2 regions of the Pseudomonas sp. Lz4W genome follow, and region 2 is predicted to be linked to the other one. Evidence: predicted binding sites of a transcription regulator. Region 2 holds the regulator's gene; the other holds the start of a gene.
The links. The regulator sigma-54, encoded in region 2, starts transcription at its own class of promoters, with help from an activator protein. The targets are predictions, from matches to a motif close to ANTGGCATNNANNTTGCTNT.

Region 1 (7,354 bases), 650 kb from region 2:
CCATAAAAAAAACTGACGAAATGAACATTGCCCCAAAACGATGCGCATACGAGAAAGGGCGCCTTAAAACATGGCCCTGATCGAAAAACCGGCAAATGGTTGTTCACAGATTCACCAACCCCGGTATGATCGCGCGCCCTGATGCACGCCGGAAAACAAGCCTGATGAAGTCCAACCTGATCGCCGCCGCGGAAATCGACCGTATCGATACCTGGGCCAAATACTCCGCGCCCATGTGCGGCTCCTGCATTTCCAGCTGCTGCACGCTGCCGGTGGAGGTCAAGATCAAAGACCTGATCCGTATCGGCATCGTCGATGAGTTCGAGATGGGCGATCCGCCGAAGAACATCGCCAAGCGCCTGCAGAAAGAAGGGATCGTGGAGCGCTTCAACCAGAAGTCCGGGATTTTCACCCTGCAGCGCATGAGCAATAACGACTGCCTGTACCTGGATCGCAAGTCACGCATGTGCACCATTTACGAAAAGCGCCCGGACACTTGCCGCAATCACCCGCGGATAGGCCCGCGCCCGGGTTATTGCGCCTATGTGCCCAAAGCGGTTGAACGCAAAAACAGCAGCGAGAAGCTGATGGTGTTTTAACCCGAAGGGGCGGCTTGCGGCGATGATAATCCTGCAACCTGCCCCATCGCTGGCAAGCCAGCTCCCACAAGGCCTGCACTGCACCCATTACCTGTGGGAGCCGGCTGCCGGCGATGCGGACCCTGCAACCCGCCCCATCCCTGGCAAGCCTTCTCCCATCAGGCCTGCACTGCACCCAATACCTGTGGGAGCCGGCTTGCCGGCGATGCTGACCCTGCAACCCGCCCCATCCCTGGCAAGCCAGCTCCCACAAGGCCTGCACTGCACCCAATACCTGTGGGAGCCGGCTTGCCGGCGATGCTGACTCTGCAACCCGCCCCATCCCTGGCCTGCGCTGCACCCGATACCTGTGGGAGCCGGCTTGCCGGCGATGCTGACCCTGCAACCCGCCCCATCCCTGGCAAGCCAGCTCCCACAAGGCCTGCACTGCACCCATAACCTGTGGGAGCCGGCTTGCCGGCGATGCTGACCCTGCAACCCGCCCCATCCCTGGCAAGCCAGCTCCCACAAGGCCTGCACTGCACCCAATACCTGTGGGAGCCGGCTTGCCGGCGATGCTGACTCTGCAACCTGCCCCATCCCTGGCAAGCCAGCTCCCACAAGGCCTGCACTGCACCCGATACCTGTGGGAGCCGGCTTGCCGGCGATGCTGATCCTGCAACCCGCCCCATCCCTGGCCTGTTCTGCACTCAAATCCCGGACACAAAAAAACGCCCCCGACCGCAAGGCCGGGGGCGTTTTTTATTCAGCTAAATAAATAGCTTATTTGCTGCTTTTCTTGCTGGCGCGGGTACGCTCGCTTTCGCCCAGGATCTTCTTACGAAGACGGATGGACTTAGGAGTCACTTCGCACAATTCGTCTTCTTGAACGAATTCCAGAGCTTGCTCCAGGGTGAAGCGGATAGGCGGAACCAAAGCGATGGTTTCGTCTTTACCCGAAGCACGCATGTTGTCGAGCTTCTTGCCTTTGGTTGGGTTAACGCCCAGGTCGTTGTCGCGGCTGTTGATGCCGACGATTTGACCTTCGTACACGTCTTCACCGTGACCCAGGAACAGTTTGCCGCGAGCCTGCAGGGTTTCCAGCGAGTAAGTCAGAGCCTTACCGGTAGCAACCGAAACCAGAACGCCGTTCTGACGGCCGGACATGTCGCCCGACTTCATCACGTCGTAACGGTCGAAGATCGAGGTCAGGATGCCAGCGCCCGAAGTCAGAGTCAGGAACTCGTTACGGAAACCGATCAGGCCACGTGCAGGGATGTTGTATTCAAGACGAACACGGCCCTTGCCATCCGGAACCATGTTGGTCAGATCGCCTTTACGGATACCGATCTGTTCCATGATTGCGCCCTGCGATTCTTCCGGCAGGTCGATGGTTACGTTTTCGTACGGTTCGTGCTTAACGCCGTCAACCATGCGGATGATTACTTCCGGACGACCAACACCCATTTCGAAGCCTTCGCGACGCATGGTTTCGATCAGTACCGACAAGTGCAGCTCACCACGACCCGACACTTTGAACTTGTCAGCGGTGTCGCCTTCTTCAACGCGCAGAGCAACGTTGTAGAGCAGTTCTTTGTCCAGACGTTCCTTGATGTTACGGCTGGTTACGAACTTGCCTTCACGGCCGCAGAACGGCGAGTCGTTAACCTGGAAGGTCATCGAAACGGTAGGTTCGTCAACAGTCAGCGGCTTCATCGCTTCGACGTTCAGTGGGTCGCACAGAGTGTCGGAGATGAACAGCTGGTCGAAGCCGCTGATGCAGACGATGTCGCCGGCAGCTGCTTCTTCAACGTCGATACGGTGCAGACCGTGGTGACCCATCAGCTTCAGGATACGACCGTTACGGCGCTTGCCGTCAGCATCGATGGCCACAACCTGGGTGTTCGGCTTGACGCGACCACGAGCGATACGGCCAACGCCGATGATGCCCAGGAAGCTGTTGTAGTCCAGTGCCGAGATTTGCATCTGGAAAGGACCGTCACGGTCAACTTTTGGAGCCGGAACGTGGTCAACAATCGCCTGGTACAGCGGGGTCATGTCTTCAGCCATGTCGGTGTGGTCAAGACCAGCAATACCGTTCAGGGCAGAGGCGTAAACCACTTTGAAGTCCAGCTGTTCTTCGGTAGCACCCAGGTTGTCGAACAGGTCGAAGATTTGATCCAGAACCCAGTCCGGACGCGCGCCTGGACGGTCAACCTTGTTGATAACCACGATTGGACGCAGGCCGGCTTCGAAAGCCTTCTTGGTCACGAAACGGGTTTGCGGCATAGGGCCGTCTTGAGCGTCAACCAGCAGCAGAACGGAGTCAACCATCGACATCACGCGCTCTACTTCACCGCCGAAGTCGGCGTGGCCCGGGGTATCCACGATGTTGATGTGGTAGCCGTTCCAGTTGATAGCGGTGTTCTTGGCAAGAATGGTAATGCCGCGCTCTTTTTCCTGGTCGTTGGAGTCCATCACGCGCTCGTCGTTGAGCTCGCCGCGTTCCAGAGTGCCGGATTGACGCAAGAGTTTGTCTACCAGGGTGGTTTTACCGTGGTCAACGTGAGCAATGATGGCGATGTTACGTAGATTTTCGATCACTTGTGTATCTCGATCAGAGGATTCGGTGTGCTGACAGGTCGTGGCAGCGATTAACAGTAGAGTCAGGTCAAGCCGTTACAACTTGACCTCGGCGTCGGGGGGCCGGTGACGCAGGCCACAGGCATACAGCCCCGGGCTCTTAGCTCGGTCGATAAACGCGCACATTGGCATGCCCCTCACTGAGCAAATGGTGAGCATGCAGGCGACTCATCACGCCTTTGTCGCAATACAACAGGTACTGACGGGTGTCATCCAGTTCCTTGAAGCGGCTGTTCAAAGCATAAAACGGCAACGCTTGTACTTCGATGCCAGCCAGTTCCAGCGGTTGATCTTCCTGAGCATCCGGGTGACGGATGTCAATCACGATCTGGCCCGCCAGCACTTCGCTGACTTCTTCGACTTGCAAGTCCTGGCCCAATTCATCGATCACCCGATCAATCGGCACCAGTTTGGCCCGCTCCAGCGCACGCTCGAGCACGGCCATATCGAACTGTTGTTCTTCGTACTCCACGCGATTGCGTTTGGCGTGGGTCTTGGGGTTGACCGAAATCACCCCGCAATATTCAGGCATGTGCTTGGCAAAATCGGCCGTACCGATTTCAACCGCCTGATCAATGATGTCCTGCTTGTGGCTAGCGATCAGCGGACGCAGAACCAATTTGTCAGTAGCCGAGTCGATCAGCGACAAATTGGGCAGGGTCTGGCTCGAAACCTGGGAAATCGCTTCACCGGTAACCAGCACTTCGATATCGAGCCGCTCAGCGATACGGGTTGCAGCGCGCAACATCATACGCTTCAAAATGACGCCCATATGACTGTTATCGACTTTGCCGAGAATTTCCCCCAAAACTTCTTCGAAAGGAACGCTGACAAACAGCACGCGCTGGGAGCTGCCGTACTTCTTCCATATATAGTGCGCGACTTCCATCACGCCCAGTTCGTGGGCACGCCCGCCGAGGTTGAAGAAGCAAAAGTGGCTCATCAGGCCGCGGCGCATGATCTGGTAGGCGGCAACGGTGGAGTCGAAACCACCGGACATCAACACCAGGGTCTGCTCCAGCGAGCCCAGCGGGAAACCGCCGATGCTGTCGTGCTGGCTGTGAATCACAAACAACCGTTGGTCGCGAATTTCGAAGCGGACTTCGATTTCCGGTTTTTTCAGGTCGATTCCTGCCGCACCGCATTCACGACGCAGCTTGCTGCCGACGTATTTCTCGATTTCCATCGAGGTAAACGGGTGCTTGCCGCCGCGTTTGCAACGCACAGAAAAAATCTTGCCTGCCAGCGCATCGCCGAAGTGCAGTTTGCACTTCTCGACCACGTCATCGAAGTCACCCAACGGGTACTCGTCGACCTGCAGGAAATGCGTGATGCCCGGCATGCAGCTCAGGCGCGCAGTCATCTCCTTCAAGGCTTTGGGGTCGGTCACGCGCGTTTGCAGCTCGATGTTGTCCCACACGCCCGTCACCACCACAGCCGGGTCCAGATCGCGGAGCACAGCGCGGATGTTTTTAGCCAATTGGCGGACGAAACGCATCCGAACCGGACGGCTCTTAATAGTGATTTCGGGGAAGACTTTAACGATTAGTTTCATGAAAACAGCGCGCGAGCAGCCTGCCAAAAAAGGGGGGCGCGGATTATAGCGGAAATTGCTCAAGGTTTAACCAGTTATCGTACAAACGGTTTTCGATGCACCAAAACAGGTCAAAAGCGTCGGTTTTCGCTTCATTTGAGTGCGGCAAGACGCCTTAATCGGTAGTCTGCGGCCCTTATCTGCTTGAGATTGGGGCATTACGCCCAAGTCGGGGCACTGGCATGCAATTTGCTCCCTTGTGAGGCAGGTTGCCTTGGCAGAGTATTCGCGCCGGCATCAACCACCTTTAACGGGCTCTCCACTACCTAGCCCGAAGCCACCCCGGAGGACACTATGTCGAAGTCGGTTCAACTCATCAAAGATCATGACGTCAAGTGGATTGATCTGCGCTTCACTGACACTAAAGGCACTCAGCACCACGTGACCATGCCGGCCCGTGATGCGCTGGATGAAAACTTCTTCACCGACGGCAAAATGTTCGACGGCTCCTCCATTGCTGGCTGGAAAGGCATCGAAGCGTCCGACATGATTCTGCTGCCGGACGACAGCACTGCCGTTCTGGACCCGTTCACCGAACAGCCAACCCTGATTCTGGTGTGCGACATCATCGAACCCTCGACCATGCAAGGCTACGATCGCGACCCGCGCGCCATCGCCACCCGTGCCGAGGAATACCTGAAGTCCACCGGTATCGGCGACACCGTATTTGTAGGTCCGGAGCCAGAGTTCTTCATCTTCGACGAAGTGAAGTTCAAATCCGACATCTCCGGTTCCATGTTCAAGATCTACTCCGAACAAGGTTCGTGGATGTCCGACCAGGACGTGGAAGGCGGCAACCGTGGCCACCGTCCAGGTATCAAGGGCGGCTACTTCCCGGTTCCTCCGTTCGACCACGACCACGAAATCCGTACCTCCATGTGCAACGCCATGGAAGAAATGGGCCTGGTCATCGAAGTGCACCACCACGAAGTGGCAACTGCCGGCCAGAACGAAATCGGCGTGCAGTTCAACACCCTGGTGAAAAAGGCTGACGAAGTTCAGACCCTGAAGTACTGCGTACACAACGTGGCAGACGCCTACGGCCGTACCGCTACTTTCATGCCCAAGCCTCTGTACGGCGATAACGGCTCGGGTATGCACGTTCACATGTCCATCTCCAAAGATGGCAAGAACACCTTCGCAGGCGAAGGTTATGCCGGCCTGTCCGACACCGCCCTGTACTTCATCGGCGGCATCATCAAGCACGGTAAGGCCCTGAACGGCTTCACCAACCCGGCCACCAACTCCTACAAGCGTCTGGTACCAGGCTTCGAAGCTCCGGTAATGCTGGCCTACTCGGCTCGCAACCGTTCCGCTTCGATCCGTATTCCTTACGTGTCGAGCCCTAAGGCGCGCCGTATCGAAGCACGTTTCCCGGACCCGGCAGCCAACCCGTACCTGTGCTTCGCAGCACTGATGATGGCTGGCCTGGACGGTATCCAGAACAAGATCCACCCAGGCGACGCAGCTGACAAAAACCTGTACGACCTGCCGCCTGAAGAGGCCAAAGAGATCCCGCAGGTTTGTGGCAGCCTGAAAGAAGCCCTGGAAGAGCTGGATAAAGGTCGTGCGTTCCTGACCAAAGGCGGCGTTTTCAGCGACGACTTCATCGACGCTTACATCGCACTGAAAAGCGAAGAAGAAATCAAGGTTCGCACCTTCGTACACCCACTGGAATACGAGCTGTACTACAGCTGCTGATCCAGCAACGCCTGCCCGTGCAGGCGTTACCAAGAGGCCTCCTTCGGGAGGCCTTTTTTATGCCCGGCACTTTATCCCTGGCGCCGATTGCGCGGTCACAAAAATTCCGACAGGAACGGCTGCCATTGACCTGGCCGAGAAAGGCCCCGCCCTACATTAAAGCCATCAGCACTGCCCCAGAATGACCGCCTTTTCTTCCCACGGGATGGCGGCCTGCGATGATGCCGAAAGTACTGTTGCTGCTTGTTTTTGCCCACCCGGCTGGCGCGCAGGTCTATCGCCAGGCCCCCGACAACGCCAGCTTGATCTTCAGCAACGTACCCCTGGCAGGAGTCCAGGCAGAGCCGATATCCGTGCAACCCGCAAACCGGATCGCAGCATTCAAGTATTCGTCGACCTTGATCCCCTCCTCCATGCTGTTGCCCGAACAAGAGCCCGGGCCGGCAATCAAACCTGATCGCGACCCGCATCGTCAGGCGGCACAAGACCGTCTCGCAGAGAACTGAATCTATTCAGCAAATCTGCACTATATTGGTGCAACAACAGAGCGAAGACACACTTGCCAGCCCAATTTGGTTCAAAACGACTCACTCCAAGCGCATAAACGCCATCTAAAAGGGCTGCAACCCCCTATTTCAGGCGAATAACGCTTCTTTTCGGAGCCTTGGTTTGTTTTTTGCATTTTCCTAGTCTCAGCGCCTCACCCGCGCATGCAATCCGGGATCGGCCCATGACCATCAGTGATGCCCTGCACCGACTGCTACTCGATAATCTGACCACCGCCACACTGCTGCTCAATGCCGACCTGCGTCTTGAGTACATGAACCCGGCGGCGGAA
Region 2 (7,354 bases):
AGGTTCACATGGAGCACTGGAAACGCACGATCGAAAGAGCCAATCGCTGTTTCGCTGAGGGCGAGCTGGTCGATGCCCGCGAGCATTATCTGCAAGCGCTTGCGCTGGCCCAGGTACTGCTCGAGCGCTGGAGTGATGCCGATGAGGCGGTGGCGGCCTGCGTTATTTCGCACCACAACCTGGCAGATTTGCATCTGCGCCTCAATCAGCCAGAGGAGAGCGTCGAGTACCTCTGCGCCATTCACCAGCGCTTGTTGCAAACCATGCAGAACCCGCGTCTGGGGCCGGCATTGCGAGAAGCAGCGCTGCGTCAGAGCAGCAAAACCTATGTCGAGCTTTTGAACTTCATCAGCGATCACGGCGAATACCCGCGTTCCAATCTGTTGCTCAAAAGACCCGTGGCGCAGTCCGGTCACGGGTTTTCAACAGTCAGCGGCCATCATCCAGGAGCACATTGATATGACTTTTACCTTGCCTGCCTTGCCTTATGCCTACGACGCACTTGAGCCGCATATCGATGCGCAAACCATGGAGATTCACTACACCAAGCATCACCAGACCTATATCAACAACCTGAATGCCGCAGTGGAAGGGACTGAATGGGCGCAGTGGCCGGTTGAAAAATTGCTCGCCGGAGTTCAGCAACTGCCGGAAAAGCTGCGGGCCGCAGTCATCAACCAGGGTGGCGGACATGCCAATCACTCGCTGTTCTGGCAAGTCATGAGCCCGCAGGGCGGCGGTAATCCGGACGGTGCGCTGGCCAAGGCGATTGATCAGCAACTGGGTGGCCTGGAACTGTTCAAGGAGAACTTCACCAAGGCCGCCCTGACCCGTTTTGGCAGCGGTTGGGCATGGTTGAGCGTGACCCCGCAAAAGACCCTGGTGGTGGAAAGCAGCGGCAACCAGGACAGCCCGCTGATGAATGGCAACACCCCGATTCTGGGGCTCGACGTATGGGAGCACGCTTACTACCTGCGCTATCAGAATCGCCGTCCGGAATACATCAATGCGTTTTACAACGTGATCAATTGGCCAGAAGTGGCGCGCCGGTATCAAGCAGCGATTGCCTGAGCCTACTTAAAAGGATTCGGGCCGATTATGGGCACGCAAATATTGGCAGTCGGCGGGGTGCGGATGTTCCGTTATGCCCTCGGCATGCTCTTGCTGTTGGCGGGCACGGCCTTGTTGGTGGCCAAGGGACTGCTCTGGCTGGACCTTGAGCCAAGAATGTTGCGGGCGTTGCAGGGTGGATCGCTCTGCGCGCTGGGCACCGCTTTAGGCGCAGTACCGGTACTGGTCATCCGCAAAATGCCGGTGGCGGTGAGCGATACCTTGTTGGGCTTCGGGGCCGGGGTGATGCTGGCAGCCACGGCTTTCTCGCTGGTTGTGCCCGGCATTGCGTCGGCCCAAAGCCTGGGGTTGTCATCATGGGCGTCGAGCGGGCTGGTCAGCGCGGGCATCCTGCTGGGAGCGTTCTGTCTGTTTTTGCTCGATCGCAAGGTCAGCGGAGCGGGGCCGGAGATGTTCCTCAACCGGCCTGGCGAGCCGCTGATTGCGCCACGTATCTGGTTGTTTGTCATTGCGATTGTGGCGCACAACATTCCTGAAGGAATGGCGGTCGGGGTGTCGGCAGGGGGAGGCATGCCGGATGCCGATAGCCTGGCGATGGGCATCGCCCTGCAGGATGTGCCGGAAGGTCTGGTGATCGCATTAGTGTTGGCGGGTGCCGGGATGTCGCGGGTCAAGGCATTCCTGATTGGCGCCGCTTCCGGTCTGGTCGAACCGGTATTTGCGCTGCTCTGTGCCTGGCTGGTGAATTTGGCCGAGGTGTTGTTGCCACTGGGCCTGGCGCTGGCAGCCGGAGCCATGTTGCTGGTGGTGACGCAAGAAGTGATCCCCGAGTCGCGGCGCAATGGTCACGAGAAGCTTGCAAGCCTGGGGTTATGCGTCGGGTTCTGCTTGATGATGGTGATGGATACGGCGTTGGGGTAAACGCTGCAAACTGCCGGGGGAGCGTCTAGCGGCGCTCCTGCAATTGGCTATTCGCCCTCGTCAAAGTAGTTGTTGATGAGTTTGACCAGTGCATCCAGTGCTTCCTGCTCTTGTTCGCCCTCGGTCTTGAGGTGGATCTTTGTGCCCTTGCCAGCGGCCAGCATCATCATGGCCATGATGCTTTTACCATCGACCATGGATTCTGCGGTACGTCCTGCTCTTACCTGGCATGGAAACTGTCCGGCTATGCCTACGAACTTGGCGGATGCCCGAGCGTGCAAGCCCAGCTTGTTGATGATTTCAATTTCCAGTGCAGGCATCGCGGGGTTGATCCTTTCAAGTAAGGTCGCGGTGGCGAACCTGGACATTCTTCAGAGTTTGTTGCAGGCATTTGCCGAGTCGCTCGGTCAGATACACCGAGCGGTGATGACCGCCAGTGCAGCCGATCCCTATGGTGACATAGGCGCGGTTGCTGGCGGCGAAGCGGGGTAGCCATTTGAGCAGGTAGCTGGAGATGTCCTGGAACATCTCTTCGACATCAGGCTGCGCTGCCAGGTAATCCGCAACGGGCTGATCCAGCCCTGACAGCTCGCGCAGTTCGGGCTTCCAGTAGGGGTTGGGCAAGCAACGCACGTCAAATACCAGGTCGGCATCGACCGGCATGCCGCGCTTGAAGCCAAACGACTCGACCAGAAAGGCGGTGCCGGGTTCAGGCTTGTTCAGCAGGCGCAGCTTGATGGTGTCGCGCAGCTGATACAGGTTCAGATTGGTGGTGTTGATCGTCAGGTCGGCAAGGTCGGCAATGGGCCCGAGCAACTGGCTCTCATCACGAATGGCCTCGGCCAGTGAACGGCTCGCGCTGCTCAGTGGATGCCGCCGACGGGTTTCCGAGAAGCGCTTGAGCAAGGTTTCTTCATCGGCGTCGAGGTACAGAACATCGCACTGGATATGCCGGTTGCGCACTTCTTCAAGCAATTGCGGAAAGCGTGACAAATGGCTTGGCAGGTTTCGCGCATCGATCGATACCGCCACCAGCGGCTGTGCCAGTTCAGTATGAATCAGTGCACGTTCCGCCAGCTCTGGCAGCAAGCCGGCGGGCAGGTTGTCGATGCAATAGAAACCGTTATCTTCGAGGACGGCGAGGGCGGTGCTTTTACCGGAGCCGGAGCGTCCGCTGACAATGACTAGGCGCATGATAATTAACCGTTCTGTACGTCCAGAACAACCTGATACAGCGCTTCGTTACTGGGTGCGCTGCGTAATCGTTCACGCACATCTTTGCGGTCGAGCATGCTGGCGATCTGCCGCAGCAGTTCCAGGTGTGCGTCGGTAGCAGCTTCTGGCACCAGCAAAACGAACAACAGGTCGACCGGCGCGCCATCGATGGCGTCGAAATCTATGGGAGCGTCAAGATGTAGCAAGGCACTGACAGGCGACTCGCAGCCCTTGAGGCGGCAATGGGGGATGGCGATGCCGTTACCAAAACCGGTGGATCCCAGTTTTTCACGGGCAATAAGGCTCTCGAAGACATCTTGCATTTCCAGACCCGGCACTTCGCGGCTGATCAGGGTGGCAATTTGTTCGAGTGCGCGCTTTTTACTGCCGCCCGGCGCGTTCACCAAGGAACGGCCGGGGGTCAGGATATTTTCAAGTCGAATCATGGTTATGGAGTATTAACGACCCGTGGCGCCCTGGAGCAGGCTTTGGGTCTTTTCCTTATGCTTTTTCAGTTGGCGATCAAGCTTGTCGTAGAGGCTGTCAATGGCCGCATACATGTCTGGATCGACGGCATTGGCGACAACTTCGCCACCGTGAATGTTGAGGGTGGCCTCGATTTTCTGTTTTAGTTTTTCAACAGAGAGAATCACCTGCACATTGGTGATCTTGTCGAAGTGACGTTCCAGCCGTGCGAATTTTTCGTTGATCGAGTCGCGGAGCGCTTGGGTGACTTCCAGATGTTGTCCACTGATGTTGACTTGCATGCAGTTTCTCCTTCTGTTGCCATTGCATAAAGTGGCAGGCCGACCAGCCTGCCACTGAAACGCTGTGGCCCGTGGCTTACATCAAACGCTTGCGTTCGCTCGAAGGCGCTATCCCTAAGGATTCGCGGTACTTGGCGACGGTGCGACGGGCCACCTGAATACCTTGTGCCTCCAGTAAACCAGCGATCTTGCTGTCACTCAACGGCTTTTTCTGATTTTCAGCCGCCACCAGTTTTTTGATGATGGCGCGTATCGCAGTGGACGAGCATTCACCCCCTTCGGAGGTGCTGACGTGACTGGAAAAAAAGTACTTCAATTCATAAATGCCCCGCGGGGTATGCATGAATTTCTGGGTGGTGACCCGGGAAATGGTTGATTCGTGCATGCCGACGGCTTCTGCAATGTCATGCAGTACCAAAGGTTTCATTGCCTCGTCGCCATACTCCAGAAAACCGCGCTGATGCTCCACGATCTGGGTCGCCACTTTCATCAGGGTTTCGTTGCGGCTCTGCAGGCTTTTGATGAACCAGCGCGCTTCTTGCAGCTGATTGCGCATGAAGGTGTTGTCGGCGCTGGTGTCGGCACGACGAACGAATCCTGCGTATTGCGGGTTGACCCGCAGGCGCGGTACCGACTCCTGGTTAAGCTCGACCAGCCAGCGTTCGTTGTCTTTACGAACGATCACGTCAGGCACGACGTATTCGGCTTCGCCGGATTCGATCTGCGACCCCGGACGTGGATTAAGGCTCTGTACCCGTTCGATGACCTGGCGCAGTTCGTCTTCTTTGAGCTTCATGCGGCGCATGAGCTGGCTGTAGTCGCGGGCGCCCAGCAGGTCGATGTAATCGGTTACCAGGCGCTTGGCTTCGTTCAACCAGGGCGTGTTGGCCGGTAGCTGGCGCAATTGCAGCAGCAGGCACTCGCTCAGGTTGCGCGCACCAATGCCGGCCGGTTCGAATTGCTGGATACGGTGCAGAACGGCTTCGATTTCATCGAGTTCAATGTCCAGCTCGGGATCGAACGCCTCAAGGATCTCTTCGAGAGTTTCGTCGAGATAGCCCTGGTTGTTGATGCAGTCGATGAGGGTGACGCCGATCAGTCGGTCGGTGTCGGACATCGGTGCCAGGTTCAGTTGCCACAACAGGTGACTTTGCAGGCTCTCACCGGCCGAGGTGCGGGTGGTGAAGTCCCATTCGTCATCATCGTTGCTGGGCAGGCTGCTGGCGCTGGTTTGATAAACGTCTTCCCAGGCTGTGTCGACGGGTAGCTCATTGGGAATGCGTTCGCTCCAGTCGCCTTCTTCCAGGTTGTCCACAGTAGGCGCGGACTCTTGATAGGAAGGTTCCTGGATGTCGCTGTTGGGTTTTTGCTCAATGTTGTCGGCTAAAGGATCTGAATTGTCGAAGTCGTCGCCGTCTTCCTGGCGCTCGAGCATCGGATTGGATTCCAGAGCCTCCTGGATCTCCTGTTGCAGGTCCAGGGTCGACAATTGGAGCAGGCGGATGGCCTGTTGCAGCTGCGGTGTCATCGTCAGCTGCTGGCCCATTCTCAGGACTAGCGATGGTTTCATGGCTGGGGCTTAAGACCTTATTCGCCGGCGCGCATGGCGCCATCCACTACCAAGGCGCGTGAGCGCCAAACATAAGCAAATTATATGCCTGAAACCGGTGCGTTTGCCTAGAGCACCAAGGTAATAAAAGTCGTGACGACTTTTTGCTGTCCTTGGCGCCCGGAAATTCGCGATGCATCTGGCCTTACAGGCGGAACTCGTGGCCCAGATACACTTCTCTGACCAATTCATTGGCCAGAATGGTTTCAGCATCACCTTCGGCTATCAACTGCCCATCGTTGACGATGTAGGCGGTTTCGCAGATGTCGAGGGTTTCACGGACGTTGTGATCGGTGATCAGTACGCCAATGCCCTTGGCCTTGAGGTGATGAATGATTTGCTTGATGTCGCCCACAGATATCGGGTCAACGCCGGCAAAGGGTTCGTCGAGCAGGATGAATTTCGGGGCGGTTGCCAGTGCCCGGGCGATTTCGACCCTGCGTCGCTCACCACCGGACAGGCTCATGCCGAGGCTGTCGCGGATGTGGCTGATGTGGAACTCCTGCAGCAGGCTTTCGAGTTCCTTGCGACGACCGGCCTTGTCGAGTTCTTTGCGCGTTTCGAGGATCGCCATGATGTTATCGGCGACCGAAAGCTTGCGAAAGATCGAGGCTTCCTGGGGCAGGTAACCGATGCCGGCGCGTGCGCGGCCGTGCATGGGCTGGTGGCTGACATCCAGGTCGTCGATCAGTACGCGTCCCTGGTCAGCCTGGACCAGGCCGACAATCATGTAGAAGCATGTGGTCTTGCCTGCACCGTTAGGGCCGAGCAAACCCACGATTTGCCCGCTGTCGATTGACAGGCTGACATCACGTACCACCTGGCGACTCTTGTAGCTTTTAGCCAAATGCTGGGCTTTGAGGGTTGCCATTACTGGGCCTTCTGCTGGTCGGTTTTCTTCTTCGGCTGGATCACCATGTCGATGCGCGGGCGTGGTGCGGTGACTGTGGAGCCATTGGCGCGTCCGGCGTTTGCGACCTGTTTCACCGTGTCATAGACGATCTTCTCGCCTTCGGTGGTGTTGCCGTCGTTGATGACCTTGGCCTTGTCGATCAGCACAATGCGGTTTTGCGGCGCATGGTACTGAATGGTTACGGCGTAGGCCTGAACCGGCTTGGAGTCGGTTGCTTTTTGCAGCTGCTCGAAATAGGCCAGGTTGCCGACTGAGGTCACGATATCAATTTCACCCGCAGCATTGCGGGTAATAGTGACGGTGTTGCCGGTGATTTTCATCGAGCCCTGGGTGATGATTACATCGCCCTTGTAGGTCGCGACGCCTTGTTTGTCATCCAGCTGGGCTTCATTGGCCTGGATGCGGATTGGCTGTTCGTTATCGTTCGGCAGAGCCCAGGCGCTCACGCTTCCCAGTGCTGCGCTCAGGCTGAGCAATAAAGGGAGGGATTTAACGAGACTCATACTGTCCTCTTACGTTGGACAGCAGGTCCATCCTGCCGTCTTTCAAATATGCTTTCATGCCCTTGCCAGTTGTTACGCCGCCAGCGCCGTCGATTCTAACGTCTCGCTCGGTCTGCGCATATTGCTTCTGGGGGAATACAGTCATGCGGGAACTGGTAATAACCGTAGTGCGATTTTTTTCATCTGTGCGGGCCACACGTACCGAGTCGATCAGCTCGACCTCGGTGCCGTCCGGATTAACTTCTCCGCGCTCGCTCTGTACGTGCCACGGGAAGGCCGTGCCGCGGTACATTTGCAGGTCGGGCTTGGTCATCAGGGTGACTTCCGATGACAGCACATGCTCGATTTTGTCGGA

Region 1: glnA (glutamate--ammonia ligase) is a predicted target of sigma-54. The motif match lies at 4,992-5,011, and genes of this name have one in related genera.

What each region holds. Positions count from the first base shown of each region.
Region 1 is NZ_CP017432.1:4,720,418-4,727,771, forward strand. Features, by position in the region: gene B195_RS21455 (YkgJ family cysteine cluster protein) at 162-599, shown strand; gene typA (translational GTPase TypA) at 1,362-3,182, opposite strand; gene thiI (tRNA uracil 4-sulfurtransferase ThiI) at 3,322-4,776, opposite strand; gene glnA (glutamate--ammonia ligase) at 5,110-6,516, shown strand; gene B195_RS21480 (hypothetical protein) at 6,735-7,022, shown strand; gene glnL (nitrogen regulation protein NR(II)) at 7,247-7,354, shown strand, end outside.
Region 2 is NZ_CP017432.1:4,073,795-4,081,148, reverse strand. Features, by position in the region: gene B195_RS18725 (hypothetical protein) at 9-458, shown strand; gene B195_RS18720 (superoxide dismutase) at 460-1,071, shown strand; gene B195_RS18715 (ZIP family metal transporter) at 1,099-1,992, shown strand; gene B195_RS18710 (HPr family phosphocarrier protein) at 2,040-2,312, opposite strand; gene rapZ (RNase adapter RapZ) at 2,329-3,186, opposite strand; gene ptsN (PTS IIA-like nitrogen regulatory protein PtsN) at 3,192-3,653, opposite strand; gene hpf (ribosome hibernation-promoting factor, HPF/YfiA family) at 3,666-3,974, opposite strand; gene B195_RS18690 (RNA polymerase factor sigma-54) at 4,051-5,544, opposite strand; gene lptB (LPS export ABC transporter ATP-binding protein) at 5,729-6,454, opposite strand; gene lptA (lipopolysaccharide transport periplasmic protein LptA) at 6,454-6,999, opposite strand; gene lptC (LPS export ABC transporter periplasmic protein LptC) at 6,986-7,354, opposite strand, start outside.